3 regions of the Streptomyces sp. NBC_00726 genome follow, and region 1 is predicted to be linked to each of the others. Evidence: riboswitches for the same ligand, from Rfam matches in the RefSeq annotation. Region 1 holds a riboswitch; each other region holds the start of a gene.
The links. Region 1 has a riboswitch for thiamine pyrophosphate ahead of thiC (phosphomethylpyrimidine synthase ThiC). Riboswitches for the same ligand answer to the same signal wherever they lie in the genome.
Positions count from the first base shown of each region.

Region 2: it holds a riboswitch for thiamine pyrophosphate, as region 1 does, so the genes downstream of both, OG338_RS22840 (thiamine ABC transporter substrate binding subunit) here and thiC (phosphomethylpyrimidine synthase ThiC) in region 1, are expected to answer to the same signal.
Region 3: it holds a riboswitch for thiamine pyrophosphate, as region 1 does, so the genes downstream of both, thiO (glycine oxidase ThiO) here and thiC (phosphomethylpyrimidine synthase ThiC) in region 1, are expected to answer to the same signal.

Region 1 is NZ_CP108983.1:3,307,024-3,310,275, forward strand. It holds gene OG338_RS14745 (YibE/F family protein) at 1-1,167, opposite strand, end outside; TPP riboswitch at 1,238-1,369, shown strand; gene thiC (phosphomethylpyrimidine synthase ThiC) at 1,362-3,155, shown strand; gene OG338_RS14755 (hypothetical protein) at 3,212-3,252, opposite strand, start outside.
Region 2 is NZ_CP108983.1:5,070,390-5,073,641, forward strand. It holds gene rlmN (23S rRNA (adenine(2503)-C(2))-methyltransferase RlmN) at 21-1,127, shown strand; TPP riboswitch at 1,190-1,306, shown strand; gene OG338_RS22840 (thiamine ABC transporter substrate binding subunit) at 1,391-2,494, shown strand; gene OG338_RS22845 (ABC transporter permease) at 2,581-3,252, shown strand, end outside.
Region 3 is NZ_CP108983.1:1,411,377-1,414,628, reverse strand. It holds gene OG338_RS06340 (thiazole synthase) at 1-269, opposite strand, end outside; gene thiS (sulfur carrier protein ThiS) at 272-490, opposite strand; gene thiO (glycine oxidase ThiO) at 487-1,662, opposite strand; TPP riboswitch at 1,660-1,771, opposite strand; gene OG338_RS06325 (NAD(P)/FAD-dependent oxidoreductase) at 1,854-3,086, shown strand; gene OG338_RS06320 (Rv2175c family DNA-binding protein) at 3,163-3,252, shown strand, end outside.

The DNA.
Region 1 (3,252 bases):
GGTGCGCACGATCTCCTCCGCCACCAGCTCGCTGTTGGCGACCGTCCCCACACTGCTCTGCGCGACCGTGAACAGCAGCAGGAGGGGCAGCGCGGCGCCCGCATAGGCGAGCACCAGGGTGTTGACCACGGAGGCGATGTGATCGCGGCCGATTCTGATCCCTGCCCGGTAGAGCTGCTTCGCACTCATGGTGGGGTTCGCCTGGCGCAGCTCCCAGACCGCCGAGGTCTGGGTGACCGTGACGTCGTCGAGCACGCCCAGAGAACCGATGATGACGCCGGCCAGCAGCAGTCCGCTCATGTCGATGTGCGGATACAGGCCGTGGATCAGGCCGGTGTTGTCGTCGGTGTTCCCGCTCAGGCTCGCCCAGCCGATGAAGAGCGAGCCGAGCAGCCCGATCAGGAGCAGTGAGATCAGGGTGCCGATGACGGCGACGGAGGTGCGGGCGGTCAACCCGTGGCAGATGTAGAGCGCGATCAGCATGATCGCACCGGCCCCGACGACCGCCACCAGCAGTGGATTCGAGCCCTGAAGTATGGCCGGAAGGATGAACAGGGTCAGGACGGCGAACGACAGTGCGAGCGCCACCAGGGCCATGACCCCGCGCATCCTGCCCACGAGCACCACCGCGAGGGCGAAGATCCCGGCCAGCAGCATCAGCGGGAACTTCCGGTTCACGTCCGTCACGGAGTACTGGAGGTCATGGGGTGCGTCGGGAGCGTACGCCACCACCACCCCCTGGCCCTCCCGCAACTGCCTCGGGGCGTCCGGCTGGACGACCTCGACGAACCGGCGCCCCGAGTCGGGGCCGGTGGTGACCTCGACGGTGGCCTTCTCGCAGAGTCCGCCGGAAACCGGCCGGTCCTCGGAGGGTTGGGTCTCGCCGCTGACGGGAAGCTGGGCGGCGTTCACGTCCTTGCAGTCGACCTTGACGACGCTCACCACCTTTCCCTGCTGGGTCTGCCGGTCGAAACCGACACCGGTCCGTTCGTGCGCCGGCGCACCATTCGGCCAGAGCGCCACGAGACCGACGAGTACGGCGGTCGCGAAGGGGATCAGCACGGCGGCGATCACCTTGCGCAGATGGGCGGAGACGGGTGCGGCCGGGCCATGGCTGTGCGTGTGCTGATGGCCCTGCGGTTCTGGGTCGCGATGAGGGGGCGTCACCGGCCGATCATCGCAAGAAGGGAGGGGCCCTCTGTTCAGCTCGCCCGTCCGGGGGCTAGCGTGGTGGCACCTTTGCACACGCGGGAGCTCGGAGCACCGGGCTGAGAGGGCGCTGACCGCCGTACGACCGTACGGGACGCTGCGCCGACCGCCGAACCTGTTACCGGGTAATGCCGGCGTAGGGAGTAGGTCTCATGACCACATCGGACACACGCACGCCTGCCTCCGACCAGAGCGACGAGGCCGGGAAGTCCATCGGCTGGCACAAGGGATACGTCCAGGGCCCGCGCCCCGACATCCGGGTGCCGGTCCGCCAGGTGCACCTGACCAACGGCAAGGACGTGACGCTGTACGACACGTCCGGGCCGTACACCGACCCCGCGGCCGGGACCGACGTCCGGCGCGGACTCGCACCGCTCCGGGAGAACTGGGTCATCGCCCGCAGTGACACCGAGGAGTACGCGGGCCGCCCCGCCCGCCCCGAGGACGACGGGCTCAAGCACACCTCGCCGCGGGGTGGGCTGCGCAACCTGGACGCGGTGTTCCCCGGCCGGCCGCGCCGCCCGCGGCGGAGCCGGGACGGCCGTCCCGTCACCCAGCTCGCGTACGCCCGCAGGGGCGAGATCACCCCGGAGATGGAGTACGTCGCCATCCGCGAGAACGTGCCGGCGGAGGTGGTGCGCGAGGAGATCGCGGCCGGCCGTGCGGTGCTGCCCGCCAACGTCAACCACCCGGAGACCGAGCCGATGATCATCGGGAAGCGGTTCCTGGTGAAGGTCAATGCCAACATCGGCAACTCCGCGGTGACGTCCTCCATCGAGGAGGAGGTGGACAAGATGACGTGGGCGACCCGGTGGGGCGCGGACACGGTCATGGACCTTTCCACCGGCCGCAACATCCACACCACCCGTGAGTGGGTTCTTCGCAATTCACCCGTACCGATCGGAACCGTGCCCCTCTACCAGGCCCTTGAGAAGGTCGACGGGCGGGCGGAGGAACTGACCTGGGAGATCTACAAGGACACCGTCATCGAGCAGGCCGAGCAGGGCGTGGACTACATGACGGTGCACGCCGGCGTACGCCTGCCGTACGTGCCGCTGACCGCCCGGCGCAAGACCGGCATCGTCTCGCGGGGCGGCTCGATCATGGCGGCGTGGTGCCTGGCGCACCACAAGGAGTCGTTCCTGTACGAGCACTTCGAGGAGCTCTGCGAGATCCTCGCCGCGTACGACGTGACGTATTCGCTGGGCGACGGGCTGCGCCCGGGGTCGATCGCGGACGCCAACGACGAGGCCCAGTTCGCCGAGCTGCGCACGCTCGGTGAACTGAACACAGTTGCCAAGCGGTTCGGCGTGCAGACGATGATCGAGGGCCCGGGGCATGTCCCGATGCACAAGATCAAGGAGAACATCGACCTTCAGCAGGAGATCTGCGAGGAGGCGCCGTTCTACACGCTCGGCCCGCTGACCACCGACATCGCGCCGGCGTACGACCACATCACCTCGGGTATCGGCGCCGCGATGATCGCCTGGTGGGGGACGGCGATGCTCTGTTACGTGACGCCCAAGGAGCACCTGGGGCTGCCGAACCGGGACGATGTGAAGACCGGGGTCATCACGTACAAGATCGCGGCGCACGCCGCCGACCTGGCCAAGGGGCATCCGGGGGCGCAGGAGTGGGACGACGCGCTGTCGGACGCCCGGTTCGAATTCCGCTGGGAGGACCAGTTCAACCTGGCGCTCGACCCGGACACGGCACGGGAGTTCCACGACGAGACGCTGCCGGCCGAGCCCGCGAAGACGGCGCACTTCTGCTCGATGTGCGGTCCGAAGTTCTGTTCGATGAAGATCAGCCACAGCATCACCGAGCAGTTCGGCGGCGCGGACGGTGCGGAGGCGACGGCCGAGGAGATCGCCGAGGGGATGCTCGGCAAGTCGCGTGAATTCGCGGCGGGCGGGAACCGGGTCTATCTGCCGCTGGCCGACTGACCTGGGACGGGACCGGCCGCGCACGGCTCCGGCGCCTTCCGCCGGAGCCGTGGCGGTCAGTCCGGTTCGTGCTCGGGACCGCCGAAGTCGGGGCTGG
Region 2 (3,252 bases), 1.8 Mb from region 1:
TCTGCGACACTGGAAGAACCATGCCTAAGCCCGGAGAACTCACTTTCGTCGCGCCCCGCGGAGCCAAGAAGCCGCCGCGGCACCTCGCCGACCTCACGCCCGCCGAGCGCAGGGAGGCCGTCGCCGCGATCGGCGAGAAGCCGTTCCGCGCCCAGCAGCTCTCGCAGCACTACTTCGCGCGGTACGCGCACGACCCGGCCGAGTGGACCAACATCCCGGCCGGATCGCGGGACAAGCTCGCCGAGGCGATGTTCCCCGACCTGATGTCCGTCGTCCGGCACATCAGCTGCGACGACGACACCACCCGTAAGACCCTCTGGAAGCTGCACGACGGGACGCTGGTCGAGTCCGTCCTGATGCGCTACCCGGAGCGGGTCACCATGTGCATCTCCTCGCAGGCCGGCTGCGGGATGAACTGCCCGTTCTGCGCGACCGGGCAAGCCGGTCTCGACCGGAACCTGTCGACCGCGGAGATCGTCCACCAGATCGTGGACGGCATGCGCGCCCTGCGTGACGGCGAGGTCCCCGGCGGCCCCGCCCGGCTCTCCAACATCGTGTTCATGGGCATGGGCGAGCCGCTGGCCAACTACAACCGCGTCGTCGGCGCGATCCGCCGGCTGACCGACCCGGAGCCCGACGGTCTCGGCCTCTCGCAGCGCGGGATCACCGTGTCCACCGTCGGCCTGGTGCCCGCGATGCTGCGGTTCGCCGACGAGGGGTTCAAGTGCCGCCTCGCGGTCTCGCTGCACGCCCCGGACGACGAGCTGCGCGACACCCTGGTGCCGGTCAACACCCGGTGGAAGGTGCGCGAGGTGCTGGACGCCGCGTGGGAGTACGCGGAGAAGTCAGGCCGCCGCATCTCCATCGAGTACGCCCTGATCCGCGACATCAACGACCAGGCGTGGCGCGGCGACCTGCTGGGCCGCCTCCTCAAGGGCAAGCGGGTCCACGTCAACCTCATCCCGCTGAACCCGACGCCCGGCTCCAAGTGGACCGCCTCGCGGCCCGAGGACGAGCGGGCGTTCGTGGAGGCCATCGCGAGCCACGGTGTGCCGGTCACCGTCCGCGACACCCGGGGCCAGGAGATCGACGGCGCCTGCGGGCAGCTGGCGGCCTCCGAGCGCTGAGGACGAGCGGCCCCGGGACCCGGCCGAAAACGGCCGTGTAGCCTGGGGCCGAAATCAACTGCATATTCCGACAGGGGAGCGCCACAGCGCTGAGAGTGCGGCACCAAGGACAGGTTGGCCGCAGACCCTCTGAACCTCGCCCGGGTCATTCCGGGTAGGAAGTTCGGACCTTACTCAAGCTGTTGCGCCCTGCCCGCTTCCGGCTCCGGCCGGTGTGCGGGCGGGGCCGCGTCTCTTCCTGGTCACTCCAGGAGGAATCACACATGAGCACCACCCAGAAGGCCGCCGTGGCGGCCGTCGCAGCCGCGCTCGGCGTCACCGCGCTGGCCGGCTGCGGAAGTTCCGACGACTCGGCGTCCGGTTCCGGCTCGGCCAAGGGCTCCGGTTCCAAGACCGTCACCCTGGTCAGCCACGACTCCTTCAACGCCTCCAAGGACGTGCTGAAGGAGTTCACCCGGGAGACCGGCTACACCGTCAAGGTCCTCAAGAGCGGGGACGCGGGTGCCGCGCTGAACCAGGAGATCCTGACCAAGGGCTCCCCGCGCGGCGATGTGTTCTTCGGCGTCGACAACACCCTGCTCTCGCGCGCCCTGGACAACGGCCTGTTCACCCCGTACGAGGCCAAGGGCCTGGACCGGGTCCCGGCCGATGTCCAGCTGGACGCGGACAAGCACCGGGTCACCCCGGTCGACACCGGTGACATCTGCGTCAACTACGACAAGAAGTACTTCGCCGACAAGAAGCTCGCGCCGCCGAAGACCTTCGCCGACCTGGCGAAGCCCGCGTACAAGAACCTGCTCGTCACCGAGAACGCCGCGACCTCCTCGCCCGGCCTCGGCTTCCTCCTCGGCACCATCGGCACCTTCGGCGAGGACGGCTACCAGGACTACTGGAAGAAGCTGAAGGACAACGGCGTCAAGGTCGTGGACGGCTGGGAGCAGGCGTACAACGAGGAGTTCTCCGGCTCGGCCGGCGGCAAGAAGGCCAAGGCCGACCGCCCGCTCGTCGTCAGCTACGCCTCCAGCCCGCCCGTCGAGGTGCTGTACGCGGACCCGCAGCCGAAGACCGCGCCGACCGGGGTCGCCACCGGCACCTGCTTCCGCCAGATCGAGTTCGCCGGTCTGCTGGACGGCGCGAAGAACGAGGCGGGCGGCAAGGCCCTGCTGGACTTCCTGATCGGGAAGAAGTACCAGGAGGACATGCCGCTCACCATGTTCGTCAGCCCGGTCGCGAAGGACGCCAAGGTGCCCGAGCTGTTCACGAAGTTCGGCGCCACCGCGGACAAGCCGGCGACGGTCGCCCCGGACGCCATCGCCGAGAACCGTGAGCAGTGGGTCCAGTCATGGTCCTCGCTCGTAGTGAAGTAGCGAAGACCCCCGTACGCGGACCGGGCGCGCGCGGGAGGTCCGCACGCGCCCGGGCCCGGCGCGGGACCGCGGTGCGGCTCGGCCTGATGGCCGTGCCCGTCGTGTTCTTCGCCGTGTTCTTCGCCTACCCGGTCGCCGCGATCGTCGGCCGGGGGCTCAAGGCGGACGGCGTCTGGCAGTTCGGCAGGTTCGGCGAGGTGCTGGCCCGGCCGGAGATCCGGGACGTCCTGTGGTTCACGCTGTGGCAGGCGCTCGCCTCGACCGCGCTGACGCTGCTGATCGCGCTGCCCGGCGCGTATGTCTTCGCCCGGTTCGACTTCCCCGGCAAGCAGGTGCTGCGGGCCGTGGTCACGGTGCCGTTCGTGCTGCCGACCGTCGTCGTGGGCACCGCCTTCCTCGCGCTGCTCGGGCGCGGCGGGCTGCTGGACGAGCTGTGGGGCGTACGGCTCGACACCACCGTGTGGGCGATCCTGCTGGCGCACGTCTTCTTCAACTACGCGGTCGTCGTCCGGACCGTGGGCGGGCTCTGGGCGCAGCTCGACCCGCGCCAGGAGGAGGCCGCCCGGGTGCTGGGCGCGAGCCGGTTCACCGCCTGGCGGCGCGTCACGCTGCCCGCGCTCGCCCCGGCCGTGGCCGCCGCCGCGCTGATGGTCTTCCTCTTCACCTTCACCTCCTTCGGGGTCGTGCAGATCCTCGGCGGTCCCGGCTTCTCCACACTGGAGGTGGAGATCTACCGGCAGACCGCCCAGCTGCTCGCC
Region 3 (3,252 bases), 1.9 Mb from region 1:
TCACGGGCCAGCCGGGCGGTGAGCACGGCCTCCCCGGCGGTGTAGCAGCCGGCGGTGTTCGGCAGCACCCGGATGGACAGCTTCCGCAGTACGGAGAGCACCGAGCCCTGCACGGTCGGGTCGAGGCGGCGCATCGCGACGGTGGTCAGCTCGGTGCCGGACGCGATCAGCGACCGCTCCAGCACGTCCAGGCTGGGCGCCCCGCCCGTGCCCATGATCAGCCGCGAGGTGAAGTCAGTGCCGCCCAGGGTGAACAGGTCGTCGGACATCGTCAGCCTCCCTGGACTGCGGTCAGGACCTCGACCCGGTCGCCGTCGGCGAGCGCGGCGGCGGGCCACTGGCCGCGCGGCACCACGGTCTCGTTGAGCGCGGCGGCCACCCCCGCCGTCGCGTCGGTCAGCGTCGCGACGAGGGCGTCCAGGGTGGTGCCCGGCGCGACGGCGGCCGGGGCGCCGTTCACGGACACGGTGAGCGGGGTGGGCTCGGTCATGCGGGCTGCTCCTGGGGTGCGGGGACCGGGGCGAACCGGCCGGGGGAGAAGGGACGGACCGCCTCGGGCAGCTCGCCGTCGGCCAGCAGCGACGCCATGGCGTCCCCGGTGACGGGGGTGAGCAGCACGCCGTTGCGGCCGTGGCCGGTGGCGAGGTGGAGGCCGGGCAGCGCGGTGCGGCCGAGCAGCGGGGCGTTGTCGGGGGACGCGGGGCGCAGTCCGGCGCGGGTCTCGGTCAGCGGCAGCTCGGTGATGCCGGGCACCAGCTCATGCGCGTCGCGCAGCAGCTCGTAGACCCCGCCCGCCGTGACGGTGGTGTCCCAGCCCATCTCCTCGGTGGTGGCGCCGACGACCAGCTCACCGTTCTCACGCGGTACGAGATAGATGTGGCTGCCCCGGACCACCGCGCGCACGGTGCGCGAGAGGAAGGGGGCGTACGCCGGGGGCACGGTGAGGCGCAGCACCTGGCCCTTGACCGGGCGCACCGGAGGCAGGGCGTGGGCGGGGACCCCGGCGAGCCGCCCGCTGAGGCTGCCCCCGGCGAGCACGACCTGGCCGGCGGCCACCTCCGTACCGTTGTCGAGCACGGCGCCCACGGCCCGGTCCGCGACCACCGAGAGGCGGCCGGCGCGGCGGCGGTGGAAGACCACTCCGGCCCGCTCGCAGGCGGTGAGCAGCGCGGCGGCGAGGCGGCGCGGGTCGACCTGGTGGTCGCCGTCCACCCGGAGACCGCCGCGCACGCCCGGGGCGAGCATCGGTTCCAGGCGGCGGCACTCGCGCCCGGTCAGCCACTCCGACTCCAGGCCCGAGCGGCGTTGCAGCTCGTGGAGCTCGCGCAGATGGGCGCGGTCGTCCGCGTCCAGCGCGACGGCCAGGGTGCCGCAGGCGCGGAAGCCGATGTCCTGCCCGCTCGCCTCCTCCAGCTCGGCCGTGAACGACGGATAGCGCCGGGCGGACGCGAGGTTGAGCCCGAGCAGGGTCTCCTCGCCGTAGTGCAGTTCGGTGACGGCGGCCAGCATCCCGGCCGCGACCCGGGCCGCCCCGCCACCCGGCTCGGGGTCGGCGAGCGCGACGGCCAGACCGCGCCGCGCGGCCCGCCAGGCGGTCACCAGACCGATGATGCCGCCCCCGATGACGAGGACGTCGGACCCTTCGGTGGGATGGGTGCGCATGGGCGTCCAGCCCCTCCCTTCGCCGGCATGACCCGGATCAGGTTCGTACGGTCGGAGGCCGCCAGCCTCCCTCTCAGCCCGGTACGCCCGGGCTCCCGCGTGTCTTACGGTGGCCACCCTAAACCCCGCCCCGATGCCGCCGCCGGGGCCCGCCCCTTCCTGACGTCTCGTCAGCTACGTAAGGTGGACGGGTGAGCGAGCAGCAGCGGGCAGAGCGGACGGAACGCCGGGTCGTCGTCGCGGGCGCGGGCATGGCGGGCGTGCAGACCGCCGTCGCCCTGCGGGAACAGGGCTTCACCGGCCCCGTCACGCTGATCGGAGCCGAACCCCACCAGCCCTACGACCGGCCCCCGCTGTCCAAGGCGGTGCTGCTCGGCAAGGCCGAGGAGTCCGCCTTCGACATCGACTTCGAGGCGCTGGACATCGCCCTGCGCCTGGGCTGCGAGGTCACCGGGGTCCGCGCGGGCGACCACGAACTGGACACCTCCGAGGGCCCGGTCCGCTACGACGTCCTGGTCCTCGCCACCGGCGCCGAACCCGTCGCCCTGCCCGGCTCCGCCGGGGTCCCCGGCGTCCATCTGCTGCGCACCCTGGACGACGCGGCCCGGCTGCGCCCCGTCCTGGAGGCCGGGCATCCCGTCGTGGTCGTCGGCGCCGGCTGGATCGGCGCCGAGTTCGCCACCGCCGCCCGTGCCGCCGGCTGCGAGGTCACCGTCGTGGAGGCCGCGGACCGCCCGCTGGCCGGCGCCCTGCCCGCCGAGGTCGCCGCCCCGATGGCCGCCTGGTACGCGGAGAACGGCGCCCGGCTCCTCACCGGCGCCCGGGTCGCCCGCGTCGGGCCCGGCACGGTGGTCCTCGCCGACGGGCGCACCATCGCGGCCGGAGCTGTCGTCGTCGGCATCGGCGCCCGCCCCGCCACCGGCTGGCTCGCCGGCTCCGGCATCGCGCTGGGGCCCGAGGGCTCGGTGACCGCCGACGCGGCGCTGCGCACCTCGCTCCCCGATGTGTACGCGGTCGGCGACTGCGCTTCCTTCCCTTCGGCCCGCTACGGCACCCGCCTGGTCGTCCACCACTGGGACAACGCCCTCCAGGGGCCCAGGACCGCCGCCGCCCACATCGCGGCGGAGGGCGCCGGCATCCCGCCGTACGACCCCGTGCCCTACTTCTGGTCCGAGCAGTTCGGCCGGTTCGTGCAGTACGCCGGGCACCACGCGGACGCGGACACCCTGCTGTGGCGCGGCGACCCGGCGGAGCCCGCCTGGTCGGTGTGCTGGCTGCGCGACGGTGCCCTGGTCGCGGTGCTCGCGGTGAGCCGCCCGCGCGACCTGGCCCAGGGGCGCCGGCTCATCGAGGCGGGGGCGCGGCTCGACGCGGACCGGGCGGCGGACCCCTCCGTACCGCTGAAGGCGGCGGTCCTGCCGTAGGGCCTGTCCCGGCGGCGTGGACCTGAAGGGCCGAGTCCGGGTTTCGGCTGTCAGTCCGGGATGGCAGGCTTGTCCCGTGACCCAGATTGACGCAAAGACCGATGCACTCGTCCCCGCCTGGCTCCACCTGCCCGACATCGCGGAAATGCTCGACGTCGAGGTGACG